Regions from separate parts of the Streptomyces sp. AM8-1-1 genome, predicted to be linked through region 2. Evidence: riboswitches for the same ligand, from Rfam matches in the RefSeq annotation. Region 2 holds a riboswitch; each other region holds the start of a gene.

Region 1 (9,865 bases), 1.9 Mb from region 2:
CCCACGGTCACGGCCGACACCCCGAGGGGCAGCATCAGCAGGGCGTCGAACCCGCGGACCAGCCTGCCCGCCCGTCGGGTGAGCGCGGCCGCGGCGAGGCCGCCGACGGTCACGGCGATGCCGGTCGCGACGAGCGCGTACTCCAGGGAGTTCCACACGGCCTCGACGGGCGGCACGAGGAAAGTGCCGCCGGACGCGTCGAGGGAGCCGAGCGCCCGGTAGTAGCCGAAGCCGTAGCCTCCGGGTCCGTCGAGCGAGCGCTCGACGAGGACGCCGAGCGGGACGAGCAGGAGCAGCACGATGGTGGCCAGCACCCCGCCGAGCAGGGCCCACTGGCCCGCGCCGCGCGGGCGGCGGGCGGTCCGTGCCGGGTCCACGAGCCGCAGTGCGGCCTCCCGCCGCCGGACCGTCCACGCATGCACGGCGAGCACGATGCCGACCGCGGCGAACTGGACGAGGGTCAGTACGGCAGCCGTCGACAGGTCCAGCAGCTGGGCGGTCTGCCGGTAGATCTCCACCTCCAGGGTGGAGTACGACGGTCCGCCGAGGATCTGGACGACACCGAAGGAGGTGAAGGTGAAGAGGAAGACCATCAGGGCCGCCGCCGCCAGGGCGGGCGCAAGCGCGGGCAGCGTGACGCGTCGCCAGGCGGCGAAGCGTCCGGCGCCCAGTACCCGCGCGGCCTCCTCCTGCCGCGGGTCGAGCTGTGCCCACAGCCCGCCCACCGTGCGTACGACGACGGCGTAGTTGAAGAAGACGTGCGCGAGGAGGATGGCCCACACGGTGGTGTCCAGCCGGATGCCCCACAGTTCGTCGAGGAGCCCGCCGCGACCGAGCAGCGCGAGGAACGCGGTGCCGACGACGACGGTCGGCAGCACGAACGGCACCGTGACCGCCGCTCGCAGCGCCCCCTTGCCGGGGAAGTCGAACCGCGCGAAGACATACGCGCCGGGCAGCGCGATCAGCAGCGTGAGCGCGGTGGACGCCAGCGCCTGCCAGGTGGTGAACCAGAGCACGCGCTGCATGTCGGCGCGGCCGAGCACCTCACCGATCCGCCCGAACTGCCAGACACCGTCGATCTCCAGGCCGCGTCCGACGATGGCGACGACGGGGTAGGCGAAGAAGAGCGCGAAGAACGCGACGGGCACGGCCATCAGGCCGAGCCGCGTCGCGCTCCCGCGCAGCGCGGTCCCGCGGGCCCGCGGCCCGCGGTCCGTCGCCCCGCGGTCGGGCTTCGTTACTTCACTACGAGTGAGGACCACGACTGAACCCACTGCTCACGGTTCTCGGCGATCTTGTCGGGGGCGACGGTCTCCGGCTTGTCGACGACCGCGCCGAACGTGGTGAACAGTGCGGGCAGCTTCGCCCCCTCGACCACCGGGTTGACGAACATGTTCAGCGGCATGTCCTCCTGGAACTGCCGGGAGACCAGGAAGTCCAGCAGCGCCTTGCCGCCCTCCTCGTTCTTCGCGCCGTCAAGCAGTCCGGCGAACTCGATCTGACGGAAGCAGGTCCCCGTGGCGACACCCGTGGGCGCCTCCTTCGGCTGCGGCTTCGCGAACAGCACCTCGACCGGCGGGCTGGAGGCGTACGAGACGACGAGGGGCCGGTCCGCCTTGGCCTTCTTGCCGCCGGCCGAGCCGGAGAACTCCTCGTTGTACGCCTGCTCCCAGCCGTCGACGACCTTCACGCCGTTGGCCTTGAGCTTCTTCCAGTAGTCCTGCCAGCCCACGTCCCCGTACTTCCCGACGCTGCCGAGCAGGAAGCCGAGGCCGGGCGAGGACGTCGCCGCGTTCTCGGTCACGAGCAGGTTCTTGTACGCGGGCTTGATCAGGTCGTCGAACGACTGCGGCGGCGCCAGCTTCTTGTCCGCGAAGTACTTCTTGTCGTAGTTGACACAGATGTCGCCGGTGTCGACCGGCGTGACACGGTGCTTGTCCTTGTCGAGCTGCACCTCGTCGCGCACCTGGCCGAGGCCCTTGGCCTCGTACGGCGTGAAGAGAGAGTTGTCGAGCGCACGGGAGAGCAGGGTGTTGTCGACGCCGAAGAAGACGTCGCCCTGCGGAGAGCCCTTGGTCAGGATCTCCTTGTTGAGCGCGGCACCCGCGTCACCGCTCTTGAGCACCTTGACCGTGTAGCCGGTCTGCCGGGTGAACTCCTTCAGCACGGCGTCGGACGCGGCGAAGGAGTCGTGACTGACGAGGGTCACGGTCTTGGACTTCGTGGCGCCGGACGAGGAGTCCTCGGACTCTCCGCCGCAGGCCGCGAGGGTACTCACGCCTATCGCCGCGGCCACCGCGGTGACCGTGATCTTCCTGGTGGTGCTCACTGAATTCCTCCTGGGGGTGACCAGGAAGAGACGCGGCCCTGCCCGGTCTCCGAAGAGATCCGGGCAGGGCGCAACAGCTTGAGTAACGACCGAACTTCCTACCCAGAATGACCTGGGCAAGGTTCAGAGGGTCTGCGGCCTGACGGTGCCGCACTCTCAGCGCTGTGGCGCTCCCCTGTCGGAATATGAAAATGTTCGAGCCCAGCCTACAAGGTCACCGCTCGGAGGCAGCGAGCTGTCCACAGGCTCCGTCGATCTCCTGACCACGGGTGTCACGGACGGTCACCGGAACACCATGGGCGGCGATCGCCTCGACGAACGCCTTCTCGTCCTCGGGACGGGAGGCGGTCCACTTGGACCCGGGCGTCGGATTGAGCGGAATCAGGTTCACATGGACCCGCTTGCCCTTGAGCATCCGGCCCAGCAGATCCCCGCGCCACGCCTGGTCGTTGATGTCGCGGATCAGCGCGTACTCGATGGAGATGCGACGGCCCGACTTCTCGGCGTACTCCCAGGCGGCGTCCAGCACCTCACGCACCTTCCAGCGCGTGTTGACCGGGACGAGGGTGTCACGCAGTTCGTCGTCCGGGGCGTGCAGGGAGACGGCGAGACGGCACTTGAAGCCCTCGTCGGCGAAGCGCAGCATCGCGGGCACCAGACCGACGGTCGACACGGTGATCCCGCGCTGCGACAGCCCGAGCCCGTCCGGCTCGGGGTCGGTGAGCCGCCGTACGGCGCCGACGACGCGCTTGTAGTTCGCGAGCGGCTCGCCCATCCCCATGAAGACGATGTTCGACAGCCGCGCGGGACCCCCGGGCACCTCGCCGTCGCGCAGGGCACGCATGCCGTCGACGATCTGGTGGACGATCTCGGCGGTCGACAGATTGCGGTCGAGCCCGGCCTGCCCGGTGGCGCAGAAGGGACAGTTCATCCCGCAGCCGGCCTGCGACGAGATGCACATGGTGACGCGGTCCGGGTAGCGCATCAGCACGGACTCGACGAGCGTCCCGTCGTGCAGACGCCACAGGGTCTTACGGGTGGTGTCGTCGTCGCAGGAAATGTGCCGCACGACGGACATCAGGTCGGGCAGCAGCTCGGAGGCGAGCTTCTCGCGCGCGGCGGCCGGGATGTCGGTCCACTGGGCGGGTTCATGGGCGAACCGCGCGAAGTAGTGCTGCGAGAGCTGCTTGGCGCGGAAGGGCTTCTCGCCGATCGCGGCGACGGCGTCCTTGCGCTCGGCGGGCGTGAGGTCGGCGAGGTGCCGCGGGGGCTTCTTGGCTCCGCGGGGCGCGACGAAAGTGAGTTCTCCGGGCTTGGGCATGGTGGTACCAGTGTCGCAGACGGGTTGCCGTGGCCGGACTGGTCGCCCGCGGAGGAGGACGGCACGCTCCATCGGCCGGTGCGGCCCGTCCTCGGACGGCCCGGCTCCCGGTGCATCGGCGCCGGCGCGGCCGGGCGTGCCCCCGTGCAGGGTGGGCGATCAGCAGTCGCGGCGGGCTGCGAGCGGCACCCCGTTGCCGGGCTTGAAGCTGCCGCAGCGGCAGCCTCTACCGTCCTGACCAGGGCCGGAGAGACCGGCCCGACGAGTCCGGCGAGGGAGGCGGGCGATGGGCTGGCCTATCGCGGAGGTCACCCGGATGTCGGGCGGGACGGCACGGACCCTTCGGCACCACGACGAGGTCGGGCTGCTGCCACCCGCGTGGATCGGGACGAACGGCCACCGCTACGGCATACGTCACCGCTCGCCTGAGCTGAAGCAGGCGGGGCGCCGGGGGCACCGGGCCCGACAGGCGCGCGAGCCCCGCGGACACGCGAGAAGGCCAGATCGCACCCCCGTACGACCTGGCCTTCTCTCCGGTGAGCCGACCGTCCGCTCAGCAGACAGGCACTCCCGGGACCTGGTTGTCCGGCGAGCTCAGGTAGATGTTGGTCATGTAGCCGCCGTACTGCGGCAGGTACGCCCACCAGTCGTTCAGGTAGGGCGGCACGCTGACCTGCTGGCCGCGCTTCTGGCAGCCGACGAGGACTTCCACCCCGGCCGGGAGCGTGGTGAGCGGCGACGCCGCGGTGGTCGCCTGGGTGCGGAGGCGCACGCCGCTGCCCCAGGTGCCGATCCAGGTGCCCGCCGGGCGGGAGGCGCCGGGCACGTTCAGTGACCGGGTCAGCCGGCCCAGGTCCGTGTAGGCCTTGCCGTACGCGGTGCCGCTCGGGTGCAGGGTGTACGCGGCCACGATGGAACGGTCACCGGAGCCGACGACGCCCGTCGTGTGCAGCGCCGGGCGGGACAGGTCCACGGCGTTGATCCCGGCGGCCGACCGGACGGCGGTCGCCGCCGCGGCCGTCTGCTTGCCGGCGCCGGCCGGTGCCTTCGCCGCCGCGCCCGCGGGTGCCGTGCAGCCGCCCGAGCTGAAGCCCGACCAGCCCTGCTTCACGGCCCAGGGCCGGTTGAAGGCCCCGGCGATGCCGAAGTGCTGGTCGTAGCCGTCGGTGGCGCAGCGCGTCGACTGGCGCAGGTTGCCCATCATGTAGTCGCGTACGGACGCCGGGGCGGAGTCCAGCAGATAGCGGTAGATCTTCACGGTGTCGCGGGCCGACAGAGCCGTGTAGCCCCAGAATCCGGGGTGGCTCGCCGGGGGCCGGGCAGTGTCGGTGAGGCCGAGGCGCGGCACCATGCGGTCGATGATGGCGCCGCCGCCGTTGTTCGCCCAGAAGGTGCTGGCCGCGTTGTCGTCGCTGCTCCGCAGCATCGCGTCGACACGGGCCCGGTCGGTCGCCGAGAGGTCGCCGGGCTGGCGGTTCCACAGCAGGTCGAGCGCGATGAGCAGCTTCACCACGGACGCCGACCGGAACTGGGCGGCGCTGTTCACCTGCTCGGTGAAGGTGCCCGTCTGCCGGTCGAAGACCGCGACGCCGGCGGTGACCCCCGCGGGCACATCGACCTGGGCCGCGCGGGGCGCCGGCTTCTCGGGCGGCGCGGCGGACGCCGCCGAGGTGGTGGACATCAGCGCCGCCAGGCCCACCGACAGCAGCCCGGCCCAGGTGGCGCGGCGGGCCGTACGCGATCCCGGGGCTCTCGTGTCCCCGGTACGTCGTGAGCGGCGTGGCAGAGCGCGGACGAGTCCGGATCCGAGATGACGAGCCATGGTGGTGGTACCTCCGAGAGGTGAAGCCGATGCCGGCATGAGGGCGGAATCGGGGGAAGGAGTGTTCGCGAGGTGGGGAGCGCCGCCGCGGGCGGGGTCGCTCGGCCGGTCGTGGGCGGTCCCTGCGCGAGATCACGGGCAGCGCAGGCCGAGCGGCGGAGCCGGCCCGCGTCGTACCGACGTGTCACGGCCCGTAGCACCGCGGAACGTGATGTGTCACGGCCCGTAGCACCGCGGGACAAGACGTGTCACGGCCCGTAGCACCGCGGGACCAGACGTGTCACGGCCCGTAGCACTGCGGGACCCCGGGCAGCCAGTTGTCCGGGTGCGAGATCCAGTAGCTCGCCATCCACCCGTCGAAGCCCCGGGTCCGGTTCTCCACGAAGACCCAGTTCGGGTTGGTGCCGACCGTCTCGCCCCGCGTCTGGCAGGTCACTTCGAGCTGGTCGCCCGGCTGCGCCTGACCGATCACCCGCGGGCAGTTGCCGGGCGAGGGGAACTCGGGGCAGCGGAAGCCCGGGGCCGAGTCCTTGCGGATGTTCACATCCGTCGCCCAGGTGGTGAAGACCGGCCCCGCGGCACGCTGTTCGGCAGTCGCCTGGGCGGGCGCGGCGCCCACCGTCATGGCGAGTGCGCACAACACCGCCGCCGCGCCGCCCAGTCGGGCGCCGCGCCTTGCTGATTTGTTCACCATGTCGTCCCCTTCGGACCGTTCGGACGCGTGCCCGTCACGGGTTCGTGGTCGGTCAGGTGCGTTGTCCGCACCACCGGGGGGACGGGCGCACACGCCGCGCCGTATGAGGACGGGGCGAAGAAACATTTGCTGCCGGGACGGTCATACGCCGGGGCACCGAGTCCCGTCTGTGAGGCGGAAGCGGATGCCACCGGGCCGCGAGCGACGAGCCCGGTTCTGACCTGACGAGGGGTTCACCATGATGTGGTCACGCAAGAGCACGGACCGGCGCGGCAGCACCATCGCCCGCCGCGGGCTGCGCGCGGCGGGAGTGGCCGCGGTCATCCCGACGGCGTTTCTGATGGGGGCTCAGCCCGCCGCGGCCCACCCGCCGTCGGGGTCGGTCCACGTGTGGGGCAGCGACGTGCGGGTGCGCAGCTGCCAGAGCACGTCGTGCGACCTCGCCACGACGGAACGGCTCACCAATGTGCGGGTCCAGGCGTACTGCCAGGTCGACAACGGCGAGAAGGGCCGGGTGACCGACGGGCGCTACACCAACACCTACTGGGTGCAGGTCATCACTCCCGGCAGGACCCTTGGCTGGATCTCCGCCGTGTACGTCAGCGGAGGCAGCAACAACGGCCCGGTGCCCGGCGCCCCGGTGGACTCGCCGAACGACCCGACCATCGACTGCGAGTACATCTGATCTGCGCCTCCCTCAGTGCGGTGAGCAACACGTGCCCCCGGTACCGCCGTTCACGGCGGTACCGGGGGCAACTTCTTGCCCGGGTCCGTCATATGGCGTGGCGCCGCATCCGGTCTCACGGACAGAGCCCCACACCGGCATACCAAGGAGTCCACCATGTTCAAGCGCCGTGCCCGTCTCACCGCCGCCGGTCTCGCGGTGGGTACCGCCCTCACTCTGTTCGGTGGGGCCGGTACCTCCCAGGCAGCCCCCAGCACCTCCGCGCCGGCTCCCAGCACCGTCCAGGCATCTCCGATCCTGCAGCCGAACAGCAACATCAGGACCGGGCCCGGTACGTCGTACAGAATCCTCAACACCAGCGGGCCGGAGGGAGCCTCGGGAGTGGCGAAGTGCTACGCGCGCGGTGAGCGCGTCACGGCCGGCGGCTACACCACGGACGTCTGGTACCAGGTCACTGTCCACTTCCCCGGCCATACGTACTACTTCGTGTGGGCCTGGGGCGGCAACGTCAACGTCGGCGCGGATCCCGCCCCCGGCCTCGAGGTCTGCCCCTCTTGACCTCACCCCGCTACGCACTTCGCCCCCGGCACCGTGTCCAACGGTTCCAGGGGCGAAGTGCGTTACACGCAGAGGGTGTTCAGCAGATCGGCAGACCTGAGTCGCGCTCGTCGTCGCCACCGCCGACGAGGAAGATCTCGCTCATGTACGACGACGGCGCCATGCCCATGGCCGGGGTCTTGATCCACCAGGTGTGCCAGTAGCCGCCGTAGGTGGCGCGGCCGCCCTTGATCTGGCAGACGGCCCGGATGAACCCGTCATCCGGGGACTTCGCGCTCACCGGTGCATTCGGATCGGGGGCCGAGCGCAGATTGATGTCGGTCCCCCACATCGGGCACTTGTAGGTGCCCGGGTAGCCGGGGTAGGGGGTGCAGGGCGCGGAGTCGGCGGCCTGCGCGGGTGCGGTGAAACCGGGAGCGAGGAGCATCACGGCGGTCAGAGCTGCCGCCGCGATGCCCCTCGAACCGGCTTTGGTGCCGGTCAGCACGTGGGGACTCCCGGCAGCCAGGCGTCCTTGTGGTCGATGTAGATGTTGGTGATGAAGCCGCCGAGCGCCGGGATGTAGGCCCAGGCGTCGTTGCTGTAGCCCTCGGCGGTGACCATGTCGCCGCGCTTCTGGCACGTGACGTTGACGGGCGTCGGCCCGGTGAGGGTGCGGACGACGGCCGCGTTCAGCTTGGCGTCGGCCCGTACGCGTACGGACGTGCCCCAGGTGGTGAAGTTGGTGCCGGGGTTGCCTCCGCCCGGGGTGCACGGCAGGCTCACGCCGCGCTCCGCGAGATACGGGCCGGGGTTCATGCCGCGCGTGCTGGACGTGGAGCTGTGCGCCTCGAAGTGGAGGTGCGGGCCGGTGGACTGGCCCTCGGAGCCCATCCGCGCGATCAGCTGGCCGCCGCTCACCCGCTGGTTGACGGACACGAGCCGCTCGTACATGTGGCCGTACTCGGTGACCGTGCCGTCGTCGTGCCTGATCCGGATCCACTGGCCGTAGCCGCTGGCGGTGCCGGAGACGATGACGGTGCCCGCGCCGGTGGAGTAGATCGGCGTGCCCCGGGTGTTGGCGATGTCGACGCCGTCGTGGCCGGAGTGCCAGCCCTGCGTGACGGTGCCGGCGGTCGGGCAGGAACCGGCGTAGCCGGCGGGCTGGGCCGGCGCGGCCTCGGCCGTGGCGGCGGAGAGCGGGACCAGCGCGGACGCGACGGCCGCGGCTGCCAGCAGACCGAGTGACTTGGTGCGGTTGATCACGGGCATGGCGAATCTTCCTCCGAACAGGGATGGGAAAAAGGTGGGTCGAGGTTCAGTGACGCCGGCGGGCGCCGCTCAGCACTCCGGGACGCCGGGAAGCCAGGCGGCCGGGTCGTCGATGTAGATGTTCGAGATCCACGCCTTGTACTTGGGCAGGTACGACCACACGTTGTTGGTGTAGCCCTCGGCGGTGACGCTCTCCCCGTAGGCCTGGCACAGGACGTCGACGGCCGTGGGGCCGGGCAGACGGGTCACCGGCGGCTTGCCCGTGCCGGCCTCCGGGCGCAGGCCCACGCCCGTGCCCCAGGTCATGAAGCGCTTGGTGTTCGCCGGCGGCTGCTCGTTGTTGGTGATGCGCAGAGCGCCCGCGTACTGGGCGTTCAGCCGTACGTCACTGACCATCACCACGGTTCCGGACTCCCGGGCCTCGACCATCTTGCCGTTACCCAGGTAGATGGCGATGTGGTGCACGGTGTCGTGATTACCGGGGCTCGACGCCCACAGCAGCAGGTCGCCCGGCTCCAGCGGGGCGAGGCCCTGCGCACGGGTGAAGCGGGCACTGGCACCGCTCCACTTGGCCTGGTTCCACGAGCCCTCGGGCAGCGCGATCCCCGCTCCCTGCCAGGCCGCGTACTGCACCAGGTGCGAGCAGTCGAAGCCCTTCACCTTGCTGTCGTGCGCACCGGGACCGCCGCCGGGATAGTCCTGGCCGAAGGTCGGACCGTGGATCGAGCCTCCGCCCCAGGAGTACGGCACCCCCAGCTGCGAGCAGGCGGCGTTCACGATGGCCGCGGCCTGGGCGGACGCCCCGGTCAGAGGACGGCAGTCCGCGGCGGCGGTCATGGTTCGGGCCTGCTGCGGTGACTCGGCCACGGCCACGCCGGTGGTACCGACGGCGGCGAGCAGAACTCCGCCCGCCACCGTCACCAGCGTCCGATTCATGCGGCGCACGTGTGTTCCCCCTCGTTTCGGTTCCACTGCTTCCGGCTGAACTGGAGGCAGCATGCGGTCCCGCCACCCTCGTTCGTCGTAGCCGGTGCCGGTGCGCGGTTCGTGGCGCCGGCCTTCAGTGAGGGGACGGGATCGGGGACCGTTGTGTATGCGTCGAGAGCGGCACGAATTTTGGCGAGCCCCCGCATCCGGTTGCGCTGCACGGTTCCGCGGTGCGCGCCGAGCCGCTGACCTGCGACGTCGTGGCTCAGGCCTTCGAG
Region 2 (9,865 bases):
AGCCGAAGATCCACAGACCGATGAAGGTGGACTCGAAGAAGAACGCGATCAGCGCCTCGAAGGCGAGGGGCGCACCGAAGACATCGCCGACGAAGCGCGAGTAGTCGGACCAGTTCATACCGAACTGGAACTCCTGGACGATGCCCGTCACGACACCCATGGCGATGTTGATCAGGAACAGCTTGCCCCAGAACTTGGTGGCCCTGAGGTACTTCTCCTTCTGCGTCCGGACCCAGGCGGTCTCCAGGCCCGCGGTGAGCGCGGCCAGCGAGATCGTGAGGGGGACGAAGAGGAAGTGGTAGACGGTGGTGATGCCGAACTGCCAGCGCGCCAGCGTTTCCGGCGCCAGAGCAAGCTCCACGACGTCATCTCCTTACAGCATCGGCAGGGTCGAGCGGCCGTTTGTCCTGTTAATCCCGCCGATCATGGGAGGAACGGGACTAGCTTGTGAACGCGTTCACATTCACAAGCATTATGGCGCATGTACCGCTCGCACTGTCGACCGGGGGGTACCCCTTTCGGAAAGAACCCCCATGAGCACCGGGCTCATGGGGGTTCTGCCGCTCCGAAACGGCGCCGAGCAGAGGGCGTGCAGGCGCTACATCTGCGCGCGGAACGCGTCCGCGGTGTGCAGGAAGATGTCGTTGGCCTCGGACTCCCCGATCGTGACCCGCACGCCCTCGCCCGGGAAGGGCCGCACCACGACACCGGCCTGCTCGCACGCCGCCGCGAAGTCGACCGTCCGCTCGCCGAGCCTCAGCCAGACGAAGTTCGCCTGGGTCTCGGGGACGGTCCAGCCCTGCTTGACCAGGCTCTCGTACACCCGCAGTCGCTCGCTCACGAGGGAACCGACCCGGCCGAGCAGCTCGTCCTCGGCCTGCAGCGAGGCGACGGCCGCGTCCTGCGCCAGCTGCGTCACACCGAAGGGCACCGCCGTCTTGCGCAGCGCCGCGGCCACCGGCTCCTGGGCGACCGCGAAGCCGACCCGCAGCCCGGCCAGCCCGTAGGCCTTGGAGAAGGTCCGCAGCACCGCCACGTTGGGGCGCTCGCGGTAGATGTCGATGCCGTCGTGCACCTCGGGGTCGCGGATGAACTCGCGGTACGCCTCGTCCAGCACCACCAGGACGTCCGACGGCACCCGGTCGAGGAACCGTTCCAGCTCGGCCCGGCGGACCACCGTGCCGGTCGGGTTGTTGGGGTTGCAGACGAAGATCAGCCGGGTCCGGTCGGTGACCGCGCCGGCCATCGCGTCCAGGTCGTGCACCTCGCCGCTGGTCAGCGGCACCTCCACCGGCGTCGCCCCGCTGATCCGGGTGATGATCGGGTACGCCTCGAAGGACCGCCAGGCGTAGATGACCTCATCGCCCGGGCCGGAGGTGGACTGCAGCAGGGACTGGGCGACACCCACCGAACCGGTGCCGGTAGCCAGATGCGACAGGGGCACCCCGAAACGGTCCGAGAGCTCGTTCATCAGGCCGGTGCAGGCCATGTCCGGGTATCGGTTGAAGCTGTGTGCCGCGCCCGTCACGCGCTCCATCACCCCCGGAAGGGGCGGATACGGGTTCTCGTTGGACGACAGCTTGTACGCGACGGGGCCGCCGGCCGCCGCGGGCCTGCCCGGCTTGTACGTGGGGATGCCGTCCAGCTCGGCGCGCAGCTTGGGGCTCGTCTCGCTCACCGCAGGTCCTCCTCGAGGAGTCCGTCACATCGGAACCAATACTCCTCACCTTATGAGGATTCCCGGCCGGTGCGAATGGCCGCCCGGAAAAGGGGGGAGCGCGCACTTTCCTGGCGTGCGCCTGTGGCTCACTCCGTAGCGCGCATCACCCGTAGTGGTGAGTTGAGACCTCTTCGAAACATGAGCCATTCGGCAGGCCGATGCCGCCGGACGCCCGAGACGCTGTTGCCCGACCCGTCAACTACCTTGGTTTCCAAGGGAGTTGGTGGCTTATGATCTTGCAGAAACGTGCCTGTCAACTCAGGCATATGCGACCGGCTCAACCGCCCGCCCGAGCCCTACTATCGGCTCGCCATGACAGCAGCAGGGAAGCACCAGGTGAGCCGGACGGACACATCCCGACGGGGCAGCCGGCAAGGTCGTGCAGGCATTCGAGACGTTGCCGCCGCAGCCGGTGTCTCCATCACGACTGTCTCCGACGCGCTCAACGGCAAGGGCCGGCTCCCGGACGCCACGCGCCGGCACGTCCGCGAGGTCGCAGACCGGCTGGGCTACCGCCCCTCCGCGGCGGCGCGCACGCTCCGCACCGGTAAATCGGGCCTCATCGGCCTGACCGTCACGACGTACGGGGATGAACCTTTCACCTTCACGGAATTCGCGTACTTCGCCGAGATGGCCAGAGCCGCGACCTCCGCGGCACTCGCCCGCGGCTATGCCCTCGTGATCCTTCCGGCGACGTCCCGCCACGACGTGTGGTCGAACGTCGCCCTGGACGGCACGGTGGTCATCGACCCCTCCGACCACGACCCGGTGGTCACCGAGCTCGTCCGCCAGGGCCTGCCCGTGGTCTCCGACGGCCGCCCGGCAGGCACCCTGCCGGTCACCGCCTGGGTCGACAACGACCATGAAGCCGCCGTACTCGATCTGCTCGACCATCTCGCCGACGCCGGCGCCCGCCGTATCGGGCTGCTCACCGGCACCACCACGGACACCTACACGCGCCTGTCCACGACCGCGTATCTCAACTGGTGCGAGCGGGTCGGCCAGGACCCGGTCTACGAGTCCTACCCCGCGCACGACCCGTGTGCCGGCGCCGTCGCAGCCGACCGGCTGCTCGCGCGGCCGGACCGGCCGGACGCCGTCTACGGCCTCTTCGACCCCAACGGCACCGATCTGCTCGCCGCCGCCCGGCGGTACGGACTGCGCGTCCCCGAGGATCTCCTGCTGGTCTGCTGCAGCGAGTCGACGGTGTACGCCACGACCGAGCCGCCCATCACCACCCTCTCGCTGAAGCCGCGCAGGATCGGCACGGCGGTCGTCCAGCTCCTCATCGACGCCATCGAGGGAATCGACGAGGACCGGCCGGTCGAGCAGGTGATACCGACCGAACTGATCGTCCGGACGTCCTCGCAGCGACGTAATCCGCGGACGACGGTGAGCGCACCGCGTTCCCCCTCACCGGACTAGACCTTCCGAATGGGGACGAAACGACCGGCGTGCCAGGGGTGCGGACGGATTCACCACCCCTGGTGCGTCACAGAGCGCGGACCTCATTCCTATGATGGGCGCACGACACCGCGGACCACCCCGACCAGGCTGGGCCGAGAGGTGAACGGCGGCGCGACGGTGGTGGAGGGGTCGATGACTCAGGGGGCCGGTCAGGGACCCGTGGTGCGTACGGAGACATTGCGTGATTTCCGTGTCCCGCCTTACGCACAGGTGCCCGTGCAGTCACAGTCGCCCCATGGGCAGGGGCAGCCTCCGGAGATGCCCGCCGAGGCGCCTTCGGGGACACACGCTCAGCACGCCTATGTGCCGGCCCAGGGGCAGGCGCCCATGAGCCGCGAGGAACAGCCGCCCCCGCAGCCCGCCGCGCCGTCCTCGCACCCCGGCAACGCGGTGCCCGAGGACGAGATGCCGGACGGGTACACCCCCACCGCGCGCGACCTCCCGGTGATCAGGGCAGGCGGTCCGGGCGACACCGTGCAGGTGCACGTCGATCCGGAGGAAGCCGCCGCGGCCGAAGACGGCCTCGGTCCGCTCTACGTCGTCGGCGACGTCCACGGCTATCTCGACGAACTCGTCGCCGCCCTCACCGCGCAGGGCCTCATCGACACCGAGGGCAACTGGTCCGCGGGCAACGCCCGTCTGTGGTTCCTCGGCGACTTCACCGACCGCGGGCCCGACGGCATCGGCGTCATCGACCTCGTCATGCGGCTGTCCGCGGAGGCCGCGGCCGCCGGCGGCTACTGCAAGGCCCTGATGGGCAACCACGAACTGCTGCTCCTCGGCGCCAAGCGGTTCGGCGACACCCCCGTCAACTCCGGTGCGGGCACCGCCACCTTCCAGGCCGCCTGGCTGCTCAACGGCGGCCAGAAGTCCGACATGGACCGGCTGCAGGACGTCCATCTCCAGTGGATGGCCCGCCTCGACGCGGTCGTGGAGGAGGACGGGCACCTTCTCCTGCACTCCGACACGACGGCGTACCTCGACTACGGCTCCACGATCGAGGACGTCAACGACACCGTCCACGCGATCATCACCCGTAATGACGCCGACGAGTGCTGGGACGTGTTCCGCAAGTTCACCAAGCGCTTCGCCTTCCGCGACGACGGCGGCCCCGAGGCCGTCCGCCAACTGCTAGGCACATACGGGGGCACGCGCGTCGTGCACGGCCACAGCCCCATTCCGTATCTGCTCGGCGAAGTGGGCACCGAGGACGGCGAGGACGGCGCCCGTCCGGTCGTCGAAGGGCCGCATGTGTACGCCGACGGGCTCGCGATCGCCATGGACGGCGGCGTGACCATGGCCGGAAAGCTGCTTGTCGTGCAACTTCCGCTGCCCAACTGAGCAGAGCACGACAGGCGATTTACTGAAACCCCCTGTCACCCCGTGCCGTAACCGCTCTACCATCGGCTTATCCGTAGCAGGCTCTCCTCCGTTTCCGCCCAACTGCCCGGTTCGCCCGGTCAATCCGGCCCTACGGAGCATCGGGGGATGCACATGAACAGCGCTCCGCACCTGCTGACCGAGGACCGCGCCGAGTACGAGCGCATCCTCGACGACGCGCTGCGCAACGCCCATGACCGTCCGGACCTCGCTGCCGTGGGGCAGCGACTGAACACCGAACAGCTGCGCACGATGGCACTCAACGCGACGGCGCTGATCACCACCGCCGCCGCGGCCGAGTACGAGCACTACACAAAGATCCGCGAGGAGATGCGCGCCCCCAAGGCCGCCGCGTCCGTACGTCATTCCGTGCTGGCGCCGGTCACCGGCGAGGCCGCAGCCGAGAGCGGTGCGGGCTTCGCGGCCGTCATCGCCGTGCTCGCTCCGGTGCTCGCCGGTACGGCCGCGCTGATATTCCTGCTCGTCGGCTACATCCTGAAAGCGCTCAGCCCGACAGCCGCGTTCGCGCAGACCCTGGTCTCGGCGGGCTGGTTCTTCGGGGCTCTCACGGCGGCCGCGATCCTGGTGGCCGCGGTGGCCCTGCTGCTCACCGCGCTGCGCAACGGCGCGACGCAGGTGCCCGCGGAAGAGGTGACGGGTGAACTGCCCGACGAGGTGGCACGTGCCAAGGACGCCTGGCGGCACGCCCTGCTCGAACGGGGCCTGCTGCCCTTCCTGCGGGCGGCGCTGGCGGACCCCAGCGCCGACCCGACGTCGAGCAAGCCACCGCGACCGGTGAGCCGTATCCCCAAGGTCGGCTACAGCGGTCCGGACTACTCGAGCCCCGCCGAGGGCTCGACGGCGGGCCAGCGGCCCACGTTCACCAGTCCGGACTTCACCAGCCCGGATTTCGGCGGACCCGAGCACCAGCCGGAGTGATCCCCGAGGCGCGCCCCGCGAAAGCGGGAGCGCGCCTCGGACACCTCGGACGTACGACCTCGCGGATACGGGAGGACCGCGGGTCAGAGAGCCGCGGGGCTCACTCGGCGATCGGCAGGTACACCCGGTTGCCGGCGGCGGCGAACTCCTTGGACTTCTCCGCCATCCCCTCCTCGATCTCCTGCTGCGAGTCGCCGTGCCGGCGCCGGATGTCCTGCGAGATCTTCATGCTGCAGAACTTGGGCCCGCACATGGAGCAGAAGTGTGCGGCCTTCGCCGGCTCGGCGGGGAGCGTCTCGTCGTGGAACTCCCGCGCCGTGTCCGGGTCGAGAGCCAGATTGAACTGGTCTTCCCACCGGAACTCGAAGCGGGCGTCCGACAGTGCGTCGTCCCACTCCTGCGCGCCCGGGTGGCCCTTGGCCAGGTCCGCGGCATGAGCGGCGATCTTGTAGGTGATGACGCCGGTCTTCACATCGTCGCGGTTCGGCAGGCCCAGGTGCTCCTTGGGCGTGACGTAGCAGAGCATCGCCGTACCCCACCACGCGATCATCGCCGCTCCGATACCGGAGGTGATGTGGTCGTACGCGGGAGCGACGTCCGTCGTGAGCGGGCCGAGCGTGTAGAACGGCGCCTCCTCGCAGATCTCCTGCTGGAGGTCGATGTTCTCCTTGATCTTGTGCATCGGGACGTGACCGGGTCCTTCGATCATCGTCTGCACGTTGAAACGCTTGGCGATCGTGTTGAGCTCACCGAGGGTGCGCAGCTCCGCGAACTGCGCCTCGTCGTTGGCGTCCGCGATCGAGCCGGGCCGCAGCCCGTCACCGAGGGAGTACGTCACGTCGTACGCGGCGAGGATCTCGCACAGTTCCTCGAAGTTCTCGTAGAGGAACGACTCCTTGTGGTGCGCCAGGCACCAGGCGGCCATGATCGAGCCGCCGCGCGAGACGATGCCCGTCTTGCGGCGGGCGGTGAGCGGGACGTACCGCAGCAGCACGCCCGCGTGGACCGTCATGTAGTCCACGCCCTGCTCGGCCTGCTCGATGACCGTGTCCTTGTAGATCTCCCAGCTGAGCTCCTCGGCCCTGCCGTCCACCTTCTCGAGAGCCTGGTAGAGCGGCACGGTGCCGATCGGCACGGGGGAATTGCGCAGCACCCATTCGCGGGTGGTGTGGATGTTGCGGCCGGTCGAGAGGTCCATGACCGTGTCCGCGCCCCACTTGGTGGCCCAGGTCATCTTCTCGACCTCTTCCTCGATGGAGGAAGTGACCGCGGAGTTGCCGATGTTGGCGTTGACCTTCACCAGGAACCGCTTGCCGATGATCATCGGCTCGATCTCGGGGTGGTTGACGTTGGCCGGCAGAACCGCACGGCCGGCCGCGATCTCCTCGCGCACGACCTCGGCCGGCACGTTCTCGCGGATGGCGACGTACTCCATCTCCGGGGTGATCTCGCCCCGGCGCGCGTACGCGAGTTGCGTCACCGCCTTCCCGTCCCGGCCCCGGCGGGGCTGGCGCGGGCGGCCGGGGAACACCGCGTCGAGATTCCGCAGCCCGCCGCGCGGCGAGGTGTGCTTGATCCCGTCGTCCTCGGGCCGGACGGGACGGCCCGCGTACTCCTCGGTGTCGCCGCGGCCGATGATCCAGTTCTCCCGCAGCGGCGCCAGGCCGCGGCGGACATCGGTCTCGACGGTGGGGTCGGTGTACGGCCCGGACGTGTCGTACAGCGTGACGTCCGTGCCATTGGTGAGGTGCACCTGGCGGACGGGCACCCGGAGGTCGGGGCGCGAGCCCTCGACGTATCCCTTGTGCCAGCCCGGCGTGCGCTCCGCCTGGTCGGCGGCAGGCGTGCGTGCATCCTGAACGGTCATGAGACCTACTCCCTACGCCGGCATTACCCGGTAACAGGTTCGGCGGTCGACGCAGCGGCTTCCGTCCGACGGTGTTTCACGTGAAACACCACTGGGACGAAGGTCAGCGCCCTCTCAGCCCGGTGCTCCGAGCTCCCGCGTGTGCAAAGGTGCCTCCACGCTAGCGTCATGTCTGGCGCGCTGAACAGAGGCCCCCAACCGTTCTTGCGATGATCTGTCGGTGACCTCATCGCCGCCCGACCCGCATCAGACGCCCGAGCCGCACGGCCACTCGCACTCCCATGGCCCCGCCGCACCTGTCTCCCGGCACCTCCGCAAGGTCATCGCGGCCGTGCTGATCCCCTTCGCCACCGCTGTGGTCGTGGGGCTTCTCGTGCTCTGGCCGGGTGGCGCACCCGGCCACGAGCGCACCGGAGTGGGCTTCGACCGTCAGACCGAGTCGGGCAAGGTGGTCTCGGTCGAGAAGGTCGACTGCAAGGACGTGAACGCCGGACAGGTGCCACCGACCGCGGACCCCACCACCCCCGAGGGGCGCGAGGCGGCCGCTTCCCAGCAGGGCGACTGCGGGAAGGCGACGGTCGAGGTCACCTCCGGCAAGAACAAGGGCCGCACCTTCGTCGAGATCGTCCAGCCGGACGCTCCACGGCAGTTGAAGAAGGGCCAGGGCGTGGTGGTGGCGTATGCCCCCGACGCCCCGCGCGACCTCCAGTACTCGGTGACGGACGTGGACCGCGGATTCCCGATGGCGGTGCTGGCCGGGATCTTCGCCCTGGTGGTGGTGCTGGTGGGCCGCATGCGCGGGGTGATGGCGCTGCTGGCGCTCGTCGTCTCGTTCGCGGTCCTGACCGTGTTCATCCTTCCCGCGATCCTCCAGGGCTCCAATCCCCTGATCGTCGCCGTGGTCGGAGCGAGCGCCATCATGCTGATCGCGCTCTACATGTGCCACGGACTGACAGCGCGCACCTCGGTCGCGGTCCTGGGCACGCTGATCTCCCTGCTGCTCATCGGGCTTCTCGGTTCGCTGTTCATCGGCTGGGCGAGCCTGAGCGGCAACACCGACGACAACACCGGCCTGATCCACGGCCTGTACCCGAACATCGACATGAGCGGTCTGCTGCTGGCCGGCGTCATCATCGGCTCGCTCGGCGTCCTCGACGATGTGACGGTGACCCAGACGTCCGCCGTATGGGAACTGCACCAGGCCGACCCGGACATGGGCGCCAAGGGGCTGTACCGGGCGGGCATCCGTATCGGGCGCGATCACATCGCATCCGTCGTCAACACCCTTGTCCTGGCCTACGCGGGTGCCGCGCTGCCGCTGCTCCTGCTGTTCTCGATCGCGCAGAGCAGCGTCGGTACCGTCGCCAACAGTGAGCTGGTGGCGGAGGAGATCGTACGGACCCTCATCGGATCGATCGGTCTGGTCGCGTCGGTACCGGTGACGACCATTCTGGCGGCGCTGGTGGTCTCGGCGGACCGGCCGGGGCTGCCCGCAGGAGAGAGCGACACCCCGGCCCACAGCGCGGCGCCGGGGCGGGGCGGCAAGGGCCGCCGTCGCAAGAAGTGAGACGGGGCGCTCAGCCGGCGTTCTCCTCGGCGAGGATGCCGTCGAGCGCCCTCTCCAGGCATTCCCTGAAGTCGCCGTACCGGTGCTCCTGCCCCAGCGGTACGAGCTTGTCCGTGCGGTCCAGGAAGGCCACCACAGGCGCCGCCCCGACGTGGAACAGGGCACGGTCGCTGCCCACTTGGAGCCGGATGGCAAGGTCACCGAGGCCCGCCGCGCCGGTGGGCGCGATGTGCACATCGCCGTCCCCGCTCGGCCCGCTGATCCCGTCCAACAGCAGCTCGCGTCCGAAGGCCCAGGTCACGGGTGCGTCGCCCGGCAGATGGAAGGTCATCCGCACGGCATACGGATCGTCCGTCTCGTAGCGGAGCCCCACCGGGATCCGGAACGAGAGCTCCTCCGAGACGAGGAAGCTCATCAGGACCTCGGCCTGGACCGACTCGCGCATCATGTACTCCGCAGTGAATGAGGCCTGCTGAAAACGGCCAGAACGATCCCCTTGGCCTTCTTGCCACAATCGTGGTGTAAGCGCCAGAGGTCCACAAGGAGTGATTTTTCAGATACTGATAGAGAACGCGAGCGCGCCGAGCAGACCGCCAATTCCCTTGCGCAATTGCTCAATAGCCGGAAGCAGTCGCTCTTCCTGGTGCAGGGGCAGCGAAATAGCCATCGTGGCCGCCCCGGAACCGGTGGCGACCGGGATGGCCGCGCAGACCGTGCCGAGCGCGTATTCCTGGCGTTCCACGACCGGTTGCATCCTGCCCGTGGTGGCGAGCCGATCCAGCAGCGTGCGGCTGTCGGACACGGAGTAGGGGGTCACCGGCTGGACCGGATGCCGGTCCAGATGGTCACGGCGGCCGTTCTCGTCCAGCTGGCTCAGCAGACACTGCCCGATCGCGTGCGCATGGCCCGTCTCACGGAAGTCCGC
Region 3 (9,865 bases), 1.9 Mb from region 2:
CCCAGTCGCCCATCGGGTCGCCGGGCGGGTCGCCCCGGACGGCGAGGATGTTGCGGATGCCGGCGTCGGCGTACTGGCCGATCATGTTCCGCAGCTCGGCGATCGAGTGGTTGACCGCCGTGAGGTGCGCGACGGGGGTGAGCGTCGTGTCCGCGGCGATCTGCTCGGTGGCCTTGACGGTGCCGGCGCGGGTGGAGCCGCCGGCGCCGTAGGTCACGGAGACGAAGCTGGGGGCGACCGCCTCGACCCGGCGCAGAGCGTTCCAGAGGTTGCGCTCGCCCTTTTCCGTTTTCGGCGCCCAGAACTCGAAGGAGTAGGACGTCCTGCCGGTCGCGAGCAGCTCACGCACCGTCCGTGCGTGGTCCGTCCTGGTGGAAGCTGTTCCGAGGGCCATACTCGCAGGTTATCCACGCCCAGGGGGTGACCCAACCGGAGTCCACCCATCGGACACCGATTGTTCGCCCTTGGCCTACTCTCCGCGCTCGCGTATCCGCTTGGCGAGATGGGCGGCGGCGGCCCCGGGATCGGCCGCCTCGGTGATCGCCCGGACGACGACGACCCGGCGGGCGCCCGCGTCGAGCACCTCGTCCAGATTGCCCGCGTCGATGCCGCCGATCGCGAACCAGGGCCGGTCGGTGCCCAGTGCGGCGGTGGAGCGCACGAGGTCCAGGCCGGGGGCGTGCCGGCCGGGCTTGGTGGGCGTCGGCCAGCAGGGACCGGTGCAGAAGTAGTCCACACCGGGCTCGACCGCCGCCGCGGCGGCCTCGGAGGCGGCGTGTGTGGAACGGCCGATGAGGACGTCGTCGCCGAGGATGGCGCGGGCGGCCGGGACCGGCAGGTCGCCCTGTCCCAGATGCAGGACCGCGGCGCCGATGGCATGCGCGACGTCCGCGCGGTCGTTCACGGCGAGCAGCTTGCCGTGCCGGCGGCAGGCGTCGGCGAAGACCTGGAGGTGTTCCAGCTCCTCGGCCGCTTCCATGCCCTTGTCGCGCAGCTGCACGATGTCGACCCCGGAGGCGAGCACCATGTCCAGGAAAGCGGCGAGGTCGCCCTGCTTCTTGCGGGCGTCCGTGCACAGATAGAGCCGGGCGTCGGACAGCAGAGCGCGAGCCGTGGACATGGCGATTTCCCCCCGGGGCGGGTCGGCGGTGTGCTGGCAGGACCCTTCGGCCCTGCCCGCACACCGCTTGATGGTGTCTTCAGGGCGTCAGACGGCGAGCGCCTGGGCCCGGCGCTTCACCTCCGTGCCGCGATTCTCGCTGAGCGCCTGCGCGGGGGTGCCGGGCAGGGTCGGGTCGGGGGTGAAGAGCCACTCCAGCATCTCTTCGTCGGAGAAGCCGTCGTCCCTCAGGAGCGTCAGGGTGCCGGAGAGGCCCTTGACGACCTTCTCGCCGCTGATGAAGGCGGCGGGAACCTGGAGCACCCGGTTCTCACCTCGGCGCACCGCGATCAGCTGGCCCTCCTTGACCAGCTGCCGGACGCGCGTCACCTCGACATCGAGCATTTCCGCGATGTCGGGGAGGGTGAGCCAGGCGGGGACGAGAGCATCGATCTTTGCGTCAATCTCGGTCACAGGACAAGCCTGCCATCTGGGACTGACAGTGGGTAGCGCTGCCCCGCACACGAACGCCCCGATCAGCCCGGAATCGGGGAGAATGCGCAGGTCAGCGAGGAACTGTCGGGAGAGAGCCTGCTCACAGCGAAGCGGCCTTCAGAGGGACCGAGGGGTCCGCGGCCGCCGTCGGATCCAGCCGTGTGCCCGTCATGACGAGTTTGCGGCCCTGTGCCAGATCGCGCGGCCTGCCCACCGCGAGCAGGGCGACGAGCGCACCGTCCCGCAGCCACAGCACCGACCAGGAGACGCCCGCCGGGTCGCCGCGCCACACCAACGTGTCGGCGACGGCGTGGTGGCCCACGTACTGCACGAACCGGCCGAACTGCTCGGACCAGAAGTACGGGACGGGGTCGTAGATCTGCGCGGGTTCGCCGAGGTCCTCCGCGATGACGTTGGCGGCGACCGTGCGCGGTCCCTGGAGGGCGTTGTCCCAGTGGTGCACGAGCAGCCGCTGCCCGTAGCGGGCGGACGGGAAGGAGGCGCAGTCGCCTACGGCGTACACATCGGGCAGCGAGGTGCGCAGATACTCGTCGGCGGTGATCGCGCCGTCCGGACCGAGCGCGATGCCGGAGCCGGTGAGCCACCGGGTGGCGGGCCGTGCGCCGATGCCGACGACGACGGCCCCGGCGGCGAGCCGTCTGCCGTCCGAGAGAATCACCGTGCCGGGCTCGATCTCCTCCACCCGGGAGCCCGTGAGCAGTTCGATGCCGTACTCCGCGTACCAGTCGGTCATCGCGGCGGCGACCTCGGCGGGCAGTGCGCCGGCGAGCGGGCGGTCCGCGGCCTCGACGACGGTGACCGCACAGCCGGCCTCTCGGGCCGCCGTCGCGAACTCCGCGCCGATCCAGCCCGCGCCGACGACCACGATGTCGTGCTGCCGGGCGAGCACGGGGCGCAGCCGGGCGGCGTCGTCGAGGGTGCGCAGCAGATGGACGCCGGGCACCGAAGCGGCCCCCGGCAGGTGGACGGGCTCGGCGCCGCTGGCGACGACCAGGACGTCGTACGGGACGGGCCCGGCCTCGGTGTCCAGTTCGTGCTCCTGCGGACGGACGCCCATCACCTCGCAGCCGAGCCGCAGCCCGATGCCGAGGGCCTCGAAGTCGACGTCGAAGGCCGATCCTTCCGACTTGCCGAGGAGGACGGCCTTGGACAGCGGGGGACGGTCGTACGGCTGATGGGGTTCGGCGCCGATGAGGGTGACCGGACCGGTGAAGCCCTGTTCGCGCAGGGCGACGGCGGTCTGCACGCCCGCCATCCCGGCTCCGACGATCACCACGCGCCGCGCCTGCTGTGTCTGCTGCTCGCTCACCCGTCAACCTTACGCATCCGGCGACCCCATCTGACAGCTCGTCAGGACAGCGGCTGCTCCACGACGCTCGTCCCGCTGCCCTCCTGCGACTCCCACTCCCAGCTCTCCTCCAGGCGCAGTCTGCCGTCCGGCAGCTCGGCGACCGTCGAGACACAGTGCCCGGACGCGGTACGGCCGTCCGTCTTCAACTGCACATAGCGGAAGTCGATCCGGTCCCCCTGACGGGTGCCCACCAGATGCCCGCGGATCACGTCGCCGCCCGCGTACTCGGCCCAGATGTGCCCGTCCCGCTCGTGGTACGTGAAGCGGGTACGGGTGCCGACCTGACCCGGAGCCTGGTCCGCGACCGGCACCAGAACGACTCCGTCGAGCGATCCCGCCATCGAACACACCTCCTGTACCGCAGGCCTTGGGAAGCCGTCGCTCCCTTAACCCGACACCGGGCCCGGGGTTAGGGTGGACACCGTAAGACACTCGCGGGAGTCCGGACGCACCGGGCTGAGAGGGAGGCTGGACGGCCTCCGACCGTACGAACCTGATCCGGGTCATGCCGGCGAAGGGAGGGGCTGGACGCCCATGTCGCGTATCCCAGGAACGCGCGCCTCAGACGTTCTCGTCGTCGGGGGCGGAATCATCGGACTTGTCACGGCCTGGCGCGCGGCCCAGCGCGGACTGGCCGTCACCGTCGCCGATCCGGAGCCGGGCGGCGGCGCGGCGCAGGTCGCCGCGGGCATGCTCGCGGCCGTCACCGAACTGCACTACGGCGAGCAGACGCTGCTCGCGCTCAACGTCGCGTCCGCACAGCGCTATCCGGCGTTCGTCGCCGAGCTGGAGGAGGCGAGCGGGCAGGGCGTCGGATACCGCGCCTGCGGGACCCTCGCCGTCGCGCTCGACGCCGACGACCGCGCCCATCTGCGGGAACTGCACGCCCTGCAACGGCGTTCCGGACTCGCCTCGGAATGGCTGACCGGCCGTGAGTGCCGGCGCCTGGAGCCGATGCTCGCTCCCGGTGTCCGCGGCGGTCTGCGGGTGGACGGTGACCACCAGGTCGACCCGCGCCGCCTCGCGTCCGCGCTGGTCACGGCGTGCGAGCGGGCGGGGGTGGTCTTCCGCCACGGCTGGGCGGAACGGCTGTCGGTCACGGGCGACCGGGCGGCCGGTGTCGTCCTCGCCGACGGGGAGGAGCTCACCGCCGACCAGGTGGTGCTCGCCGGCGGCAGCCTGAGCGGCAGGCTGAACGGGGTCCCGGCGGATGTGCTGCCTCCCGTCCGTCCGGTGAAGGGCCAGGTCCTGCGGCTGACCGTGCCGCCCGCGTACGCGCCCTTCCTGTCCAGGACCGTCCGTGCGGTGGTCCGCGGCAGCGACGTCTATCTGGTGCCGCGTGAGAACGGCGAGCTGGTCGTCGGCGCGACGAGCGAGGAGCTGGGCTGGGACACCACGGTCACCGCGGGCGGTGTGTACGAGCTGCTGCGCGACGCCCATGAGCTGGTGCCCGGCATCACGGAGCTGCCGCTCACCGAGACCCGCGCCGGGCTGCGCCCCGCCTCCCCCGACAACGCGCCGCTGCTCGGACCGACCGCGCTGCCCGGCCTGCATCTGGCCACCGGTCACCACCGCAACGGGGTTCTCCTGACGCCCGTCACCGGCGATGTGATGGCCGCGGTCCTGGTCTCCGGCTCACTCCCCGACGAGGCCCGCCCCTTCACCCCTCGCCGCTTCTCCGCCGTCTCCCAGGAGCAGCCCGCATGAACGTCTCCGTCAACGGCGAGGCCAGGGTGCTCGCCACCGGAACCACACTCGACACCCTGGTCACGGAGCTGACCCCCGCCCGGTCCGGCGTCGCCGCCGCCGTCAACGAGGCGGTGGTCCCGCGCAGCGCATGGGCGGGCACCCTGCTCGACGACGGCGACCGTGTCGAGGTCCTCACCGCAGTCCAGGGAGGCTGATCAGCCATGGCCGACGACCGTCTCACCATCGGTGACACCACCTTCAACTCCCGGCTGATCATGGGTACCGGCGGTGCGCCCAGCCTCGACGTCCTGGAACGCTCCCTGATCGCGAGCGGCACCGAACTGACCACCGTCGCGATGCGCCGGCTGGACGCGACGGTCCAGGGCTCCGTGCTCTCCGTCCTGGACCGGCTCGGCATCCGCGTCCTGCCCAACACGGCCGGCTGCTTCACCGCGGGCGAGGCCGTCCTGACCGCCCGGCTCGCGCGCGAGGCGCTCGGGACGGACTGGGTGAAGCTCGAGGTCGTCGCGGACGAGCGCACGCTGCTGCCCGATCCGATCGAGCTGCTCGACGCGGCGGAAACCCTGGTCGACGACGGATTCACGGTCCTGCCGTACACCAACGACGACCCGGTGCTCGCGCGGAAGCTGGAGGACGTGGGCTGCGCGGCGATCATGCCGCTGGGCTCCCCCATCGGCTCCGGCCTCGGCATCCGCAACCCGCACAACTTCCAGCTGATCGTCGAGCACGCGCGCGTGCCGGTGATCCTGGACGCGGGCGCGGGCACGGCGTCCGACGCGGCGCTGGCGATGGAGCTGGGCTGCACGGCGGTGATGCTGGCGTCGGCGGTCACCCGGGCGCAGGAGCCGGTCCTGATGGCGGAGGCGATGCGCCACGCGGTGGAGGCGGGCCGCCTGGCCCACCGCGCGGGCCGCATCCCCCGCCGCCACTTCGCCGAGGCATCATCGCCCCAGGAGGGCCGAGCCCACCTGGACCCGGAACGCCCGGCGTTCTGACGCGTACGGGAGGGTCTGTCGGCGGGGCCGCATGAGGCCCCGCCGGGATCGAGGCGGGGGGCGCACCAGGCCCGGGGGCCGCACCGAATCCGGCCGACGGTCGAGGCGGGCGGGGGCCACACCAAACCCGGCCAACGGTCGAGGCACGGGGACACCATCCAGCCCCGCCGGCGATTGAGGCGCGGGGGCCCGGGGGCAGCGCCCCCGCAAGGAGCCGCACCCACCCAGCCCGGCCCCATGCGGCGCAGGCGTCGTCCTCGAACGCCGGCCGGTCCGACATCGCCCTCCCCACGCAGGGCCAAGCTCAGGCCCCGCCGGTGATCGAGGCACAGGGACGACCTCCGGCCCCGCCGCCAATCGAGGCGCAGGGACGATTTCCCGCCGCGCCCGCGATTGAGGCGCGACCCCCCGAACACCGCACCCCCACCGCGCCCCGCCCCCGTCCCCCTCCGCCCGTCCGGCCCGCCGTCCCGCGTCGAAAGCCGGTCGCACCGGAGCGGGCCCGCACAAGCGCGTCTGCTGTCACAGCTCGGCTGCAGTACGGCCCCGGTCCCGCCCCGGGACGTCAGGGGTGTCCGAGGTGACTCGTAGAATCTCCCGCGTGGACACGACCCTCAAGGACCCCCTCGTCGGGCAGCTGCTCGACGGCCGCTACCGCGTCGACGCGCGTATCGCCGTCGGCGGTATGGCCACGGTCTACCGGGCGGTCGACACCAGACTCGACCGGGAACTCGCCCTCAAGGTGATGCACCCCGCCCTCGCGACGGACGCCTCCTTCGTGGAGCGGTTCATCCGTGAGGCCAAGTCCGTCGCCCGGCTCTCCCACCCCAATGTGGTGGGGGTCTTCGACCAGGGCGCCGAAGGTGCGTACGTCTATCTGGCCATGGAGTACGTGGCGGGCTGCACCCTGCGCGACGTCCTGCGCGAGCGCGGAGCGCTCCAGCCGCGGGCCGCGCTGGACATCCTGGAGCCCGTGCTCGCCGCGCTCGGCGCTGCCCACCGGGCCGGGTTCGTCCACCGGGACATGAAGCCGGAGAACGTGCTGATAGGGGACGACGGCCGGGTCAAGGTCGCCGACTTCGGCCTGGTGCGTGCGGTCGGCTCCGTCACCAGCACCACCGGCACCGTCCTCGGCACCGTCTCCTACCTCGCCCCGGAGCAGATCGAGTACGGCACGGCCGACACCCGCGCCGATGTGTACGCCTGCGGTGTCGTCCTGTACGAGATGCTGACCGGCGGCAAGCCGCACTCCGGCGACACCCCGGCCCAGGTGCTCTTTCAGCATCTGAACGAGGACATTCCGGCGCCCTCCGCGCTCGTCCCCGGCCTCGCCGTCGAGCTCGACGAGCTGGTCGCGAGTGCCACCGCCCGCAATCCCGAGATCCGCCCGTACGACGCGGTGGCGCTGCTCGCCCTGGTCCGTGAGGCCCGTGCCGCACTCGGCGACGACCAGCTGGACCTGGTGCCTCCGCAGGCGCTCCAGCAGGAGCCGCAGACGCACGCGACCGGCGCGGACGCGGGCCCCGATGAGCGTACGGACGTCATCCCGCGCGTGCTGCCCGGCGAAGAGCCGCAGGTCAATCACACGGCCCGGATGGCGATGCCGCCCTCCCCTCCGCAGCACCGCCCGGACCGCACCGGCCGCTCCCGTGTGCCGCGGCGCGGTGTGGTCGCGATCCTTGTCGCCGTCTTCCTGGTGCTCGGCGCCGGGGCCGGCGTCTGGTACATCAATTCCGGGCAGTTCACCCGCGTCCCGGCCCTGATCGGCAAGTCCGAGAAGGACGCCCGGCAGGAGCTCAAGGACGCCGGTCTCGATGTGAAGACCGTCAAACGCGACTTCAGCGAGACGGTCGACCGCGGCTCGGTCATCAACAGCGACCCCGGCACCAACGAACGCATCCGCGGCAACGGCTCGGTGACGCTGATCGTCTCGCGCGGCCCGAAGATCGTCAGGGTCCCCGACGTCGGCGGCGACCCCCTCGCCACGGCCGAGAGCAAGCTCAAGAAGGCAGGGCTCGCACCCGGGGTGGTCACCAAGGAGTTCAGCGAGGACGTGCCCCAGGGCCGTGTCGTCAGCACCGAGCCGGCGGCCGGTGCCCGGCGCAGCCCGGACTCCGCGGTCGCGATCGTCGTCAGCAAGGGCTCCCCCGTCGAGGTCCCGGGCGTGATCGGCGACTCCGTCGAGGACGCGACCGGCGAGCTGGAGGATGCCGGCTTCACGGTCAAGGTCGCCCCCGCGCAGGTCAACTCCCCGGAGGAGGCGGGCACCGTCGCCCGCCAGTCGGCGGCCGAGGGGGCCAAGCTGGCCTCAGGCGACACGATCACGCTGACCGTCTCCAAGGGACCGCGCTCGATCGACGTCCCCGATGTCGTCGGGATGAGCGTCGACGAAGCCACCGCCGAGCTGGAGGACGCGGGCTTCGAGGTGGACGTCGAGAAAGCCTTTCCCTTCCTGGGCGACACCGTCGAGAGCCAGTCCCCGGCCGCGGACGGCAAGGCGCCCGAGGGCAGCACGATCACCATCAAGACCAAGGGAATCTAGCCACAGATGCGCAACCCCGTCGGCGGCCACGTCCCCGTGGCCGGCGGACTCGCCAAGGTCGGTCTCGGATACGCGACGGAACTGCGGGCGGAGACCGTCCAGGTCTTCGTCGCCAATCCGCGGGGCTGGGCGACACCGCCGGGCAATCCCGCGCAGAACGAGCTGTTCCGCTCGGAGTGCGCCGCCGCGGACATGCCGGCGTACGTCCATGCTCCGTATCTGATCAACTTCGGTTCCCACACCGAGGCGACCGTCGAGCGGTCCGTGGACTCGTTGCGCCACTCGCTGCGCCGCGCCCGCGAGATAGGCGCCCTGGGCGTCGTCGTGCACACCGGGTCGGCGACGGGCGGGCGGCCGCGGGAGGTGGCGCTGGCGCAGGTGCGTAAGCGGATGCTGCCGCTGCTGGACGAGCTGACGCACGACGACGACCCGTTCCTGCTGCTGGAGTCGACGGCCGGGCAGGGGTTCTCGCTCTGCTCGCGGACCTGGGACTTCGGGCCGTACTTCGCGGCTCTGGACGCCCATCCCAAGCTGGGAGTCTGTCTGGACACCTGCCATCTGTTCGCGGCAGGACACGACCTGGCGGCACCGGGCGGTATGGCGCAGGCACTGGACCTGCTGGTGGAGACGGTCGGCGAAGGGCGCCTCAAGCTGATCCACGCCAACGACTCGAAGGATGTCGCGGGCGCCCACAAGGACCGTCACGAGAACATCGGCGCGGGTCACATCGGCGAGGAGCCGTTCCGGGAGCTCATGCGCCACCCGGCGACCGAGGGCGTACCGCTGATCATCGAGACCCCGGGCGGCAAGGAGGGCCACGCGGCGGACGTGGCCCGGCTCAAAGCACTCCGCGACTGACCGTCCCTGGCGTTCCGGCGCCCTGAACGACGACAGGCCCTGGGGACACGACCCCTAGAGTTCGGGGCCGTCCCCCGGCTCCTCCTGGTAGGAGTAGCGCTGCTCCCGCCAGGGGTCGCCGAGGTTGTGATAACCCCGCTCCTCCCAGAAGCCACGCCGGTCGTCGGTCATGTACTCCACGCCGCGGACCCACTTGGGCCCTTTCCAGGCGTAGAGATGCGGCACGACCAAGCGCAGGGGGAAGCCGTGCTCGGCGGTGAGCAGTTCACCGTCCTTGTGGGTGGCGAAGATCGTGCGCTCCGAGGTGAAGTCGGAGAGCCGCACATTGGCGCTGTAGCCGTACTCGGCCCAGACCATGACATGGGTGACGTTCTCGGCCGGCGGCGCGAGGGCGACCAGTTCGCGGGCGGGAACACCACCCCATTCGGCCCCCAGCATGCTGAACTTCGTCACGCAGTGCAGATCGGCGACGACCGACGAGAAGGGCAGCGCCGAGAACTCCTCGTGGTTCCAGCAGTGTTTGTCGCCGTCGGCCGTGGCGCCGAAAACCCTGAACTCCCAGCGGTCCGGCTTGAACTTGGGTACGGGCCCGTAGTGGGTGACCGGCCAGCCTCGCTGCAGTCGCTGACCCGGCGGAAGCTCGGACTCCTCTGATGCGCGGTATTCCCGGCTTTCCGGCTGACCCATGTCTTCAATGGTGACAGACCGCATGGGGTGGTCATGACCAGGTCTGGCCCGATTCGGGCAACTCCTACTAAGGAGGCACTTACTGGACGGGCTCACGGACGCGATGG

Evidence for each region. Region 2 has a riboswitch for thiamine pyrophosphate ahead of thiC (phosphomethylpyrimidine synthase ThiC). Riboswitches for the same ligand answer to the same signal wherever they lie in the genome.
Region 1: it holds a riboswitch for thiamine pyrophosphate, as region 2 does, so the genes downstream of both, RPQ07_RS10340 (thiamine ABC transporter substrate-binding protein) here and thiC (phosphomethylpyrimidine synthase ThiC) in region 2, are expected to answer to the same signal.
Region 3: it holds a riboswitch for thiamine pyrophosphate, as region 2 does, so the genes downstream of both, thiO (glycine oxidase ThiO) here and thiC (phosphomethylpyrimidine synthase ThiC) in region 2, are expected to answer to the same signal.

Annotation. Positions count from the first base shown of each region.
Region 1 covers NZ_CP135086.1:2,319,015-2,328,879, forward strand. The annotation lists gene RPQ07_RS10335 (iron ABC transporter permease) at 1-1,154, opposite strand, end outside; gene RPQ07_RS10340 (thiamine ABC transporter substrate-binding protein) at 1,238-2,329, opposite strand; TPP riboswitch at 2,407-2,516, opposite strand; gene rlmN (23S rRNA (adenine(2503)-C(2))-methyltransferase RlmN) at 2,544-3,650, opposite strand; partial or broken gene RPQ07_RS10350 (MerR family DNA-binding transcriptional regulator) at 3,937-4,059, shown strand; gene RPQ07_RS10355 (hypothetical protein) at 4,204-5,331, opposite strand; gene RPQ07_RS10360 (SH3 domain-containing protein) at 5,753-6,166, opposite strand; gene RPQ07_RS10365 (hypothetical protein) at 6,405-6,851, shown strand; gene RPQ07_RS10370 (SH3 domain-containing protein) at 7,008-7,409, shown strand; gene RPQ07_RS10375 (hypothetical protein) at 7,489-7,896, opposite strand; gene RPQ07_RS10380 (M23 family metallopeptidase) at 7,890-8,660, opposite strand; gene RPQ07_RS10385 (NlpC/P60 family protein) at 8,730-9,596, opposite strand; gene RPQ07_RS10390 (RNA polymerase sigma factor) at 9,593-9,865, opposite strand, start outside.
Region 2 covers NZ_CP135086.1:4,201,956-4,211,820, reverse strand. The annotation lists gene RPQ07_RS18985 (cytochrome ubiquinol oxidase subunit I) at 1-361, opposite strand, end outside; gene hisC (histidinol-phosphate transaminase) at 599-1,678, opposite strand; gene RPQ07_RS18975 (LacI family DNA-binding transcriptional regulator) at 2,033-3,145, shown strand; gene RPQ07_RS18970 (metallophosphoesterase) at 3,320-4,528, shown strand; gene RPQ07_RS18965 (hypothetical protein) at 4,676-5,506, shown strand; gene thiC (phosphomethylpyrimidine synthase ThiC) at 5,607-7,373, opposite strand; TPP riboswitch at 7,366-7,522, opposite strand; gene RPQ07_RS18955 (YibE/F family protein) at 7,594-8,940, shown strand; gene RPQ07_RS18950 (SsgA family sporulation/cell division regulator) at 8,951-9,385, opposite strand; gene RPQ07_RS18945 (IclR family transcriptional regulator) at 9,494-9,865, opposite strand, start outside.
Region 3 covers NZ_CP135086.1:6,113,269-6,123,133, reverse strand. The annotation lists gene metF (methylenetetrahydrofolate reductase [NAD(P)H]) at 1-394, opposite strand, end outside; gene thiE (thiamine phosphate synthase) at 470-1,120, opposite strand; gene RPQ07_RS27280 (Rv2175c family DNA-binding protein) at 1,208-1,573, opposite strand; gene RPQ07_RS27275 (FAD-dependent oxidoreductase) at 1,695-2,924, opposite strand; gene RPQ07_RS27270 (hypothetical protein) at 2,966-3,307, opposite strand; TPP riboswitch at 3,391-3,503, shown strand; gene thiO (glycine oxidase ThiO) at 3,501-4,673, shown strand; gene thiS (sulfur carrier protein ThiS) at 4,670-4,870, shown strand; gene RPQ07_RS27255 (thiazole synthase) at 4,877-5,671, shown strand; gene pknB (Stk1 family PASTA domain-containing Ser/Thr kinase) at 6,273-8,213, shown strand; gene RPQ07_RS27245 (deoxyribonuclease IV) at 8,220-9,071, shown strand; gene RPQ07_RS27240 (sulfite oxidase-like oxidoreductase) at 9,126-9,758, opposite strand.